One region of the Microbacterium sp. NPDC056052 genome, then DNA from elsewhere that is predicted to be linked to it. Evidence: riboswitches for the same ligand, from Rfam matches in the RefSeq annotation. Region 1 holds a riboswitch; the other holds the start of a gene.

Region 1 (4,589 bases):
GGCAGGACATCGCCGAGATGGAGCGTTCCGACCTGCGCGCGCGCACGGGCATGGTGCTCCAGGATCCGTGGCTGTTCGCGGGCACGATCCGGGAGAACATCCGCTACGGCCGTTCGACCGCGACGGATGACGAGGTCATCGACGCCGCGAAGGCGACCTACGTCGACCGCTTCGTGCACGCGCTCCCCGAGGGCTACGAGACGAAGCTCGACGAGGACGCCTCGAACGTGTCGGCGGGTGAGCGCCAGCTGATCACGATCGCGCGCGCGTTCGTCGCCCAGCCGTCGATCCTCATCCTGGACGAGGCCACCTCGGCCGTCGACACCCGCACCGAGTTGCTGCTGCAGCACGCGATGGCGGCACTGCGGAACGGACGCACGTCGTTCGTGATCGCGCACCGCCTGTCCACGATCCGCGACGCCGACCTCATCCTCGTGATGGAGCACGGCGACATCGTGGAGAAGGGCACCCACGAGGAGCTCATCGCGGCGCAGGGCGCCTACTGGCGGCTGTACCAGTCGCAGTTCGAGCAGGCCGCGAGCGACACCGACGCCGACGAGGCGCTCGTCACCGGGACCATCACGGTTCCGGCGGACGGATCCGTCGCCTCCGAGGTCGAGGCCGGCGCCGCCGCCGTGATCGGTGCCGGGACCGCCCCGGTCGCCGTCGCGGAGCGCGTCGTCGAGTCGGCCGAGTCGCCGGAGCGCTCATCCTGGGAGATCGAGGACGACAGGGTCTGACCTCGGTTGACCTCGTCCGCACCGACGTGAACGCCGTCGTCCTGTTCGCAGGGCGGCGGCGCTTTCCTGTGGCGCGCCCCGGGGCCGGACGCCGTCGTTCAGGTCGCGATTTCGGCTCGTGCGGATCCGTTTTTGGAGCCGATAGTGCGACCTGAGCGCAGGTGGGTGGCCCGGATCCGGCGCCGGGCGCGGGCCGGCGCCGGGGCGCTACTTCGTCAGGCCGAACAGCTCGAGGGGGTGCGTGAGGCGCCACCAGAAGCTCGGTCCGTGCAGGGCGGTGCGCAGCTCCAGCGGCACCGAGGCGGAGTCCAGTGGACCCTTGAGGCTGAGCGTGCCCGCCTTCTCGCCGGCCTTCCAGTCGTCTCCGAGTGAGAACTTCGTGGTCGCCGACGCCGAGGCGCCGTTCCAGAGCACGACCCGGGCGCTCTCGGCGGCCACCACCTGGGTGGTCTCACCCCATGCGGTGTCGATCGTGCCGAGCGTCGCACCCTTGTCCACCGTCTGCGGCTGGTCCTTCAGCGCGGCCTCGAGGCCTGCGTAGAGAGCGCGCGAGGCGTCGACCCGGCCCGCGTCGCTGTCCTGCCCGAGGGCCGCGACGTAGATCCGCACGACGGCGTCGCCGTCCCTGACGTCCTTGGCCGAGAGCAGGTTGTAGCGGGTGTCCGCACCGTCGCCGATCGTGCCGGTCTTGATGCCCACGATGCCGGCGTCGTCGATGAGCCCGTTGGTGTTCTTCACGATGCCGGCGCCCGGCAGCTCGACGCTCTTCTGCTTCACGATCTCGGCGATCACCGGGTTCTTCTCGGCGATCTCCCCGAGCTGGATGAGCGCGCGCGGGGTCGAGACGTTGCCGAAGTCGAAGCCGGAAGGGGTCACGACCGTGATGTCGGTGAGGTCGTGCTGGCTCAGCCACTGGTTCGCGGCGGCCGCGTAGTTCTCCTCCGAGCCCCACACCTCGCGGGCGAGGCGGTCGGCGTAGTTGTTCGCCGAACCGAGCAGGATCCCCTCGTACAGCTGATACTGCGTGAGGGATCCGCCGACCGGGACGTCGAGCGCGGACTGATCCTGGCGGAGGTAGTCCCAGTAGTCGTCGCTGTCGGCCTGCGTGAACGCGAAGGACGGACCCTGCTCGCCGGCCTTGAGGGGCATCTTGTCGAGCGAGGCGAGCACCGTCACGAGCTTCGTGATGCTCGCCATCGGAGCGCGCTGTTCCGCCGAGGCGATCGTGCCGATGCCGGCGACGCCCACGGCGGCGCTGCCCGTCGCGGGCCAGGCCGCGGCGGCGGCAGGGGCGGCGGCGGGCTGGAATGCGACCGGCGCCGCGACGGGCTTCACGGAGTTGAGCGGCCAGAGTGCGGTCGTGGCGCCGTAGGCGATGATGACGGCCAGCACCCCGCCCAGCGGCAGCAGCACCCCCGGTCGGGCGATGCTGCGGTGCGGGGCGTCGTCCAGCAGCGCGCGGGACGGCGTCGCGGCGGCCGAGGCATTGCCTGCACCGACCCGAGCCACATCGACCCAGGCGAGCGCGGCGGTCGGCGGACGGTCGGGGCCGCGGACGAGCGATGCCGAGGGCAGCGGCTGCTTCGTAGGCGCGGTGGCGACAGGCGCGGCAGCAGGGGCTGTGGCCGGGTCGGAGGCGGTCGATGCGGCAGCGGCAGTGGCAGCGACCCCGGGGGCGGCTTCCGCGCTGTCTCCGAACAGCGGTGCGGAGGCGGGGGAGTCCGGCGCGGGGAACAGCGGTTCTGCCGCGGGGGTCTCACGCGGAGGGAACAGCGACGCGGGTTCGGCCTGCTCCGGCGGGGCAGGGAACAGCTCTGCCGGTTCCGGTGCGACCTCGTCGATGGCCGCGCGGGAGGCGTCGGCAGCGGGTGCGTCGGCGTCGGCGATCGTCGGATCGACCTGGGCGGCCCCCGGACCGTCGTCATTGTTCACCCCCCTACCGTATCTGGCGGCCCCGTCAACGGCCGGTATCGCGGGCGTACTCGGCTCACGCCGTGTGACGAGGCGGTCGCCGGTGCGCCCTGGCGGGGCTAAGATGGGCGGATCACCACGGGAGTCCGGCGAGCCGGGCTGAGAGGGAGCGAATCGCGCTTCGACCGTCGAACCTGATCCGGATCATGCCGGCGCAGGGAGGAGCATTTCTCATGCACGCATCTGCAACCGCACAGAACGCGAACAGCAGCGGGGCGGCCGCACGCCGCCTGAACTGGCGCGTCGTCGACATCGTCGTGGCCGCCGTGCTCGGCGTCGCGATCGGCCTGGTCTTCTGGGTCTGGAACACGATCGGCTACGCGTGGTTCACGGCGGCCGACGGTCTCACCCCCGGCCTCGGCGGCATCGCCGTCGGGATCTGGCTGCTCGGCGGCGTGGTCGGCGGGCTCGTGATCCGCAAGCCCGGAGCAGCGCTCGTCGTCGAGGTCGTCGCGGCGATCGTGTCGATGCTGATCGGCAACATCTGGGGCGTCTCCACAGTGCTCGAGGGCATCGCACAGGGCCTCGGGGCCGAGCTGATCTTCGCGATCTTCCTGTACCGCCGGTTCTCGCTCCCCGTCGCCGCCCTCGCCGGTGTCGCCGCCGCCGCGGGCGCCTGGCTGTTCGAGCTGTTCTACGGCAGCTCGCCGAACATCCTCAAGTCCGCCGAGTTCAACGCGATCTACCTCGGCACCCTGGTCGTCTCGGGCGCGCTGCTGGCCGGTGTCCTCGGCTGGCTGCTCGTGCGCGCTCTCGCCGCGACCGGTGCCCTGAGCCGCTTCGCCGCCGGACGCGAGCTCCGCCGCGAGGTCTGACATGACCGCGGGTGCCGCCCGCGTCGTCGCGGACGGGTGGGGCTGGCGTTACGCCGGCCGCCGCCTGCCCGCGGTCAGCGACGTGACGTTCACGATCGAGCCGGGGGAGCGGGTTCTCCTGCTCGGCGCGTCCGGTGCCGGCAAGTCGACCCTCCTGACCGGCATGGCGGGGCTGCTCGGCGACGCCGACGAGGGGGAGAGGCGCGGATCCCTGCAGGTCGACGGATCCGATCCGGAGACGCAGCGGGGCAGGATCGGTCTGGTCCTGCAGGATCCGGACGCCGGCGTCGTGCTGAGCAGGGTCGGCGACGACGTCGCCTTCGGCTGCGAGAACCTCGGCGTGCCTGCGGAGGACATCCCCGTACGCGTCGCCGAGGCGCTGGACGCGGTCGGTCTCGATGTGCCGCTGGACCGCCCCACCGCGGCGCTCTCGGGCGGCCAGAAGCAGCGGCTCGCGCTCGCCGGGGCCCTCGCCATGCGGCCGGGGCTTCTGCTGCTGGACGAGCCGACGGCCAACCTCGACCCCGACGGCGTGCAGGAGATCCGAGCGAGCGTCGAGCGCGTCGTGGCCGCGACCGGAGCCACGCTCGTGGTGATCGAGCACCGCACCGCGGTGTGGGCGGATCTGATGACCCGCGTGATCGTCATCGGCGCGGACGGCGGCCTCCTCGCGGACGGCACCCCGGACGAGGTGTTCCGGGTGCACGGCGACGCCCTCGCGGAGGCCGGCGTGTGGGTGCCGGGGCATCCGGTGGGCCTGCCGGTGCTGCCGGCGCGTCCGGCAGCGGACCCGGCCGAGGCGATCCTCGCGACCCGTGACCTCGCGGTCACCCGGGACCGCCGTCATGCCGTGCAGCGCGGACTCGACCTCGCAGTGCCGGGCGGCACGGCGACCGTGATCGTGGGTCCCAACGGCGCCGGCAAGTCCACGCTGGCGCTCACCCTCGCCGGACTCCTCGATGCCCTCGACGGCGCCGTCCAGGCGGCGGAGGGCCTCCGGGGGAGACGCGGGCTGGATCCCATCCGCTGGACGTCGCGCGAGCTGCTCACCCGCATCGGCATG
Region 2 (4,589 bases), on a different contig from region 1:
GCGCGGTGACGATCCGGATCGCCTCCTCGGTCGCCTCGGCGAAGCGCGGGTCCGCGTACTCGTCCAGCCAGGGCGCGAACGGGTGCGCAGGGTCTCCTCCCGCCTGCGCGTGCAGCCGCATGCCGACATCGGCGTAGATCCAGAAGCACGGCAGGAGCGCGGCGATGAGCACCCGGTAGTCGCCGTCGAACGCCGCGCCGCGCAGGTGGTCGAGATAGGCGACCGTCGCAGGGGCGGGATCCGCGCGGAACGTCTCGGCACCGACCCCCTCCGGCGACAGCATGCTCGCGTGCAGCTGCAGCTCGCCGATCACGGACTGCTCGGCGGAGTGCGCCCAGAAGGCCTGCTCCGCCGAGTCCGGTGCGATGCGCGCCGCCTCCGCGAGAGTGCGCGCGTAGTCGCGCAGGTAGAGCGCGTCCTGCGCGAGATACCAGCGGAACGCGGTCTCAGGCAGGCTCCCGTCCGCGAGACGCTGCAGGAACGGCAGATCGTCGATCGCCCGGCGGATCGGAGCGATCGAGGACCACCACTCCCCGGCGATCGCCTCGCGGCCCGGAGCGGCGTCGAGGCCTCCGCGCCGCCACAGCCCCGCGAAGTGGCTGACCGGACCGTGACCGGACCCGACCTGCAATCCGGCACCCGCGACGATCGACTCGCGCAGCCACGACCGGACCTCGGCCACCGCGTCGCGCCAGTCGTGGTCGGCCGCCCGACGGGTCGCGAGCCCCGCGGAGAGCGAGCAGCCGGTGCCGTGCGTGCTCGTCGTGCGTATGCGGGATCCGGGGTATTCGCGCACCGGCCCGGAGGGACCGACGAGTGCGTCGGGCGCCTCGTCGCCGCCGAGATGCCCTCCCTTCACGAGCACCAGGGCGCCGGTCTCGGCCGAGAGCCGCCGCGCCTGGGCGAGGGCGCCGGTCCAGTTCGTGGCCGCGGGTTCGCGCGCGAGGACGGCCAGCTCCGGCAGGTTCGGCGTGAGGAGATCCGCCAGCGGCAGCAGGGCGCGCAGGGCCTGCTCGGCATCGGCGTCCAGCAGCCGGTCGCCGCTGGTGGCGATCATGACCGGGTCCAGGACGACGGTGGGCGGCCGGTGCTCCCGCAGCCAGGATCCGACCTCCTCGATCACCGCGGATCCGGCCAGCATCCCGATCTTCACGGCGTCGATGCGCACATCGTCGGCGATCGCGTCGAGCTGAGCGCGCAGGAACGCGGCGGGCGGCACGTGCACGCCCCTGACCCCCCGGGTGTTCTGCGCGGTCAGCGCGGTGATCGCGGCCATGCCGTAGCCGCCGTTCGCGGCGATGGCCTTGAGGTCGGCCTGGATCCCGGCCCCGCCCGACGGGTCGCTTCCGGCGATCGAGAGCACGCGCGGCACCCCGCCCGCACCCCAGGCGCGGAGCATCTTGCGGGCGGCGACGCGCGGATCCGGCGCGGCGCACAGCGCCGACACCACCGCGACCCCGGCCGCTCCCGCCGCGCGGAGCGCTGCCGCGTCGGCCCGCTCGATGCCGCCGATCGCGACGCACGGCAGCGGGCTCGCGGCGGCGAACGCGGCGAACCCCGCCACACCGAGGGGCGCGGGGTGATCGGCCTTGGTGCTCGTGGGGTGGATCACGCCCACGCCGAGGTAATCCACGGCGCCTGAGGGCAGGGCCCGCACGGCGTCGAGGTGCGCAGAAGTGTTGGCGGTGAGGCCCACGATCGCGTCGGGGCCGAGCACCGAGCGCGCCAGGAGCGGCGAGGCGTCGGACTGGCCGAGGTGGATCCCGTCCACGCGGGCGCCGCGGCGCCGCGCCTCCACGACCGCGTCGAGGCGGTCGTCGACGACCAGCAGCGCCCGCCCCGCGATGACCTCGGAGAGCTCCATCAGCTGCTCCACGATCGACGCATCGTCGGCGTGCTTGTCGCGCAGTTGGACGAACCGCACGCCGCCCGAGACCGCTGCGTCGACCACGGCCGTCACGCCGCGCGCCCCGCTCAGCACGCGATCCGTGACGAGGTAGAGGGCGAGGTCCTCGACCGTCAGCCTCCTGCGCGGCCCCGCCAGGAGCGTGCTCACCGGCCGGGAGGCGGCGGCGAGGCCGGTCGGCGTCATGCCGCGACTCCCGCCGTCTCGGTGTTCCCCGCCTCGACGCGAGCGCGGGCAGGGAGGGTGTCGGGCCGGATCGCGGCGAGGGCGTCGAGCAGCGCGACCGCGAAGGATCCGGGACCCTCGGACCGCGCCGCGGCGTCCTCGGCGGCGATCGTGTACGCGAGTGTGGCCGCGGCGGCGGCGACCAGCGGGCTGTCGCCCGTCCGTCGCGCGGCGCCGAGGAACGCGGCCATCACGGCGCCGAGCGCGCAGCCTCCGCCGGTGACGCGGGTGAGCAGGACGTCGCCGTTCGCGATGCGGACCCCGCGATCCGCGTCGACGAGGAGATCGACCGGGCCGGACACCGCCACCGCTCCCCCGGTGATCCTGGCCAGGTCTCGGGCCGCGTCGGCCGCGGCCTCGGTGCCGTCCAGCGCATCGACGCCGCGCCCGCCCTGGCTGCGGCCGGCGAGCGCGAGGATCTCGGAGGCGTTGCCGCGGATGAGAGTGGGGCGCAGGTCGAGCAGATCCTGCGCGAGCGCGGTGCGCACCGGCAGTGCGCCGACCGCGACCGGATCCAGCACCCACGGGGTGCCGGCCGTGCGGGCGCCGCCGACGGCCTCGAGGCTCGCGGAGCGCTGCTCGGGTGTGGGCGTGCCGAGATTCACCAGCAGCCCGGACGAGATCGCGGCGAACATGCCGGCCTCGCCCGTGATGTCCACCATGGCAGGCGCGGCCCCCAGCGCGAGCAGCACGTTGGCGGTGAACCCGGTGACCACCGAGTTCGTGATGCAGTGCACGAGCGGGGGCTCCGCCCGCAGCTCGATGAGAAGGTCCGCGGCGGATTCCCCCACGGATTCGGACGACATTTCCAGACGCGCGCTCATCGCGACATCCCTTCGCTAGTACGACCTAGATCAGGTTCGACGGGTGTGTTCTCAGCCGCGGATGCGGCACCCCGTGTCACTGCCGGTCAGTCTAGCCAGAGAACGCCTGCGCGATGGATCCGCGGATCCGTCGTGCAGGCGTTCTCTGTCGTGCGTCGCGTCTCGTCTCAGTAGCGGATCTGGGCCCCGAACCGCTCGGCCGCGGCGGCGACGCCGGCGAGCTTCGCCTCGGTCGCCTCGGCGGCGGTCAGGGTGCGGTCATCGGCCCGGAAGCGCAGCGCGAAGCTCAGGCTCTTGGATCCGTCCGCAACGCCTTCTCCGCGGTAGTCGTCGACGAGGCGGACCGACTCGAGGAGCGCGCCCGCCCCCTCGGACAGGGCCGCGCTCACGTCGGAGGCGGGCGTCCCCGCGTCGACCACGAGCGACACGTCCTGCGTCGCGGCCGGGTAGGTCGACAGCGAGGCCGCGACCACGCGCTCGCCCGCCAGCGCCAGGAGGCCGTCGAGGTCGAGCTCGAGCACCACCGCGCGGCCCGGCAGGTCGGCGTCGGCCGAGACCTGCGGGTGCAGCTCTCCGACGTAGCCGACCTCGGTCGCCGAGCCCGTCGACGCGTCGCGCACTCGCAGCACGCCGGTGCGTCCCGGGTGCAGAGCAGCGCGGGTCCCCTGCACGACGTCGATCTCGACGCCGGCCGCATCCGCGATCACGCGCACGGCGTCGAGCGCCTCGCTGAGACCGTACTCCTCGGCGGCGCGCCCCGGCTGCCGGGGGGTGACATGCCCCGTGAACAGGGCCGCGACGAGGCGGGCCTGCGGCGGGATCGAGGCGTTCAGGGCGGCGAGCGTCTCATCCGAGGGCCTGGCGCCGAGCGGCGGCACCTCGTCGGTACCGTAGACGACCCCCGGCTCGGGCAGGAACACGACGCCGGTCTCGAAGATCGCGAGATCCACGAGCCCGCGGGCGATGTTGCGGTGCGCGATCTGCAGCAGGCCGGGGAGCAGCGAACGGCGCAGGAACGGCGCCTGCCCGTCGAGCGGGTTCGCCAGGCGCACCCCGGGGATGCTCTCCCCCGCGGCCGAGCCGTGCAGGTCGTTCTGCTCCTGCGTCGTGAACGGGAACGACGGGGTCTCCACGAGCCCCGCGGCGGCCAGGGCGTTCGCGACGCGACGACGGCCCTGCTGCAGGTCGGTGAGCCCTCGGCCGGACGGCGGCGTCGGCAGCACGGACGGGATCCGGTCCAGTCCGTGGATGCGCGCGACCTCCTCGGCCAGCGACCACTTGTCGGTGAGGTCGGGGCGCCAGCTCGGCGGAATCACGGTCCAACCGGTCCCTGAGCCTGTCGCAGGGTCGGCGGCCGTCACTTCGGCGCCGATCGTCTCGAGCGCACCGGTCACCTCTTCGTCGGTGTAGTCGACGCCGATCAGGCCCTGCACGAAGCCCGCCGGAAGGTCGATGCCCTCGATGAGGACCTCCGTGAAGAGCGCGCCGCCCTCATCGGTCAGCGTGCCGCCGGCGAGGGAGACCATGAGGTCGGCGACGCGACGCGCGGCGGCGAAGGGGATGAGCGGATCCACACCGCGCTCGAACCGCTTGGACGCCTCGCTGGGCAGCTTGTGCCGTCGGGCGGAGCGCGC

Evidence for each region. Region 1 has a riboswitch for thiamine pyrophosphate ahead of ACFC1J_RS05150 (ECF transporter S component). Riboswitches for the same ligand answer to the same signal wherever they lie in the genome.
Region 2: linked by a shared signal. The riboswitch ahead of thiM (hydroxyethylthiazole kinase) and the one ahead of ACFC1J_RS05150 (ECF transporter S component) in region 1 are both predicted to bind thiamine pyrophosphate.

What each region holds. Positions count from the first base shown of each region.
Region 1 is NZ_JBHJWV010000002.1:226,398-230,986, forward strand. It holds gene ACFC1J_RS05140 (ABC transporter ATP-binding protein) at 1-740, shown strand, start outside; gene ACFC1J_RS05145 (D-alanyl-D-alanine carboxypeptidase family protein) at 948-2,672, opposite strand; TPP riboswitch at 2,780-2,889, shown strand; gene ACFC1J_RS05150 (ECF transporter S component) at 2,885-3,526, shown strand; gene ACFC1J_RS05155 (ABC transporter ATP-binding protein) at 3,528-4,589, shown strand, end outside.
Region 2 is NZ_JBHJWV010000007.1:7,617-12,205, forward strand. It holds gene ACFC1J_RS13820 (bifunctional hydroxymethylpyrimidine kinase/phosphomethylpyrimidine kinase) at 1-2,092, opposite strand, end outside; gene thiM (hydroxyethylthiazole kinase) at 2,089-2,955, opposite strand; TPP riboswitch at 2,946-3,039, opposite strand; gene pheT (phenylalanine--tRNA ligase subunit beta) at 3,123-4,589, opposite strand, start outside.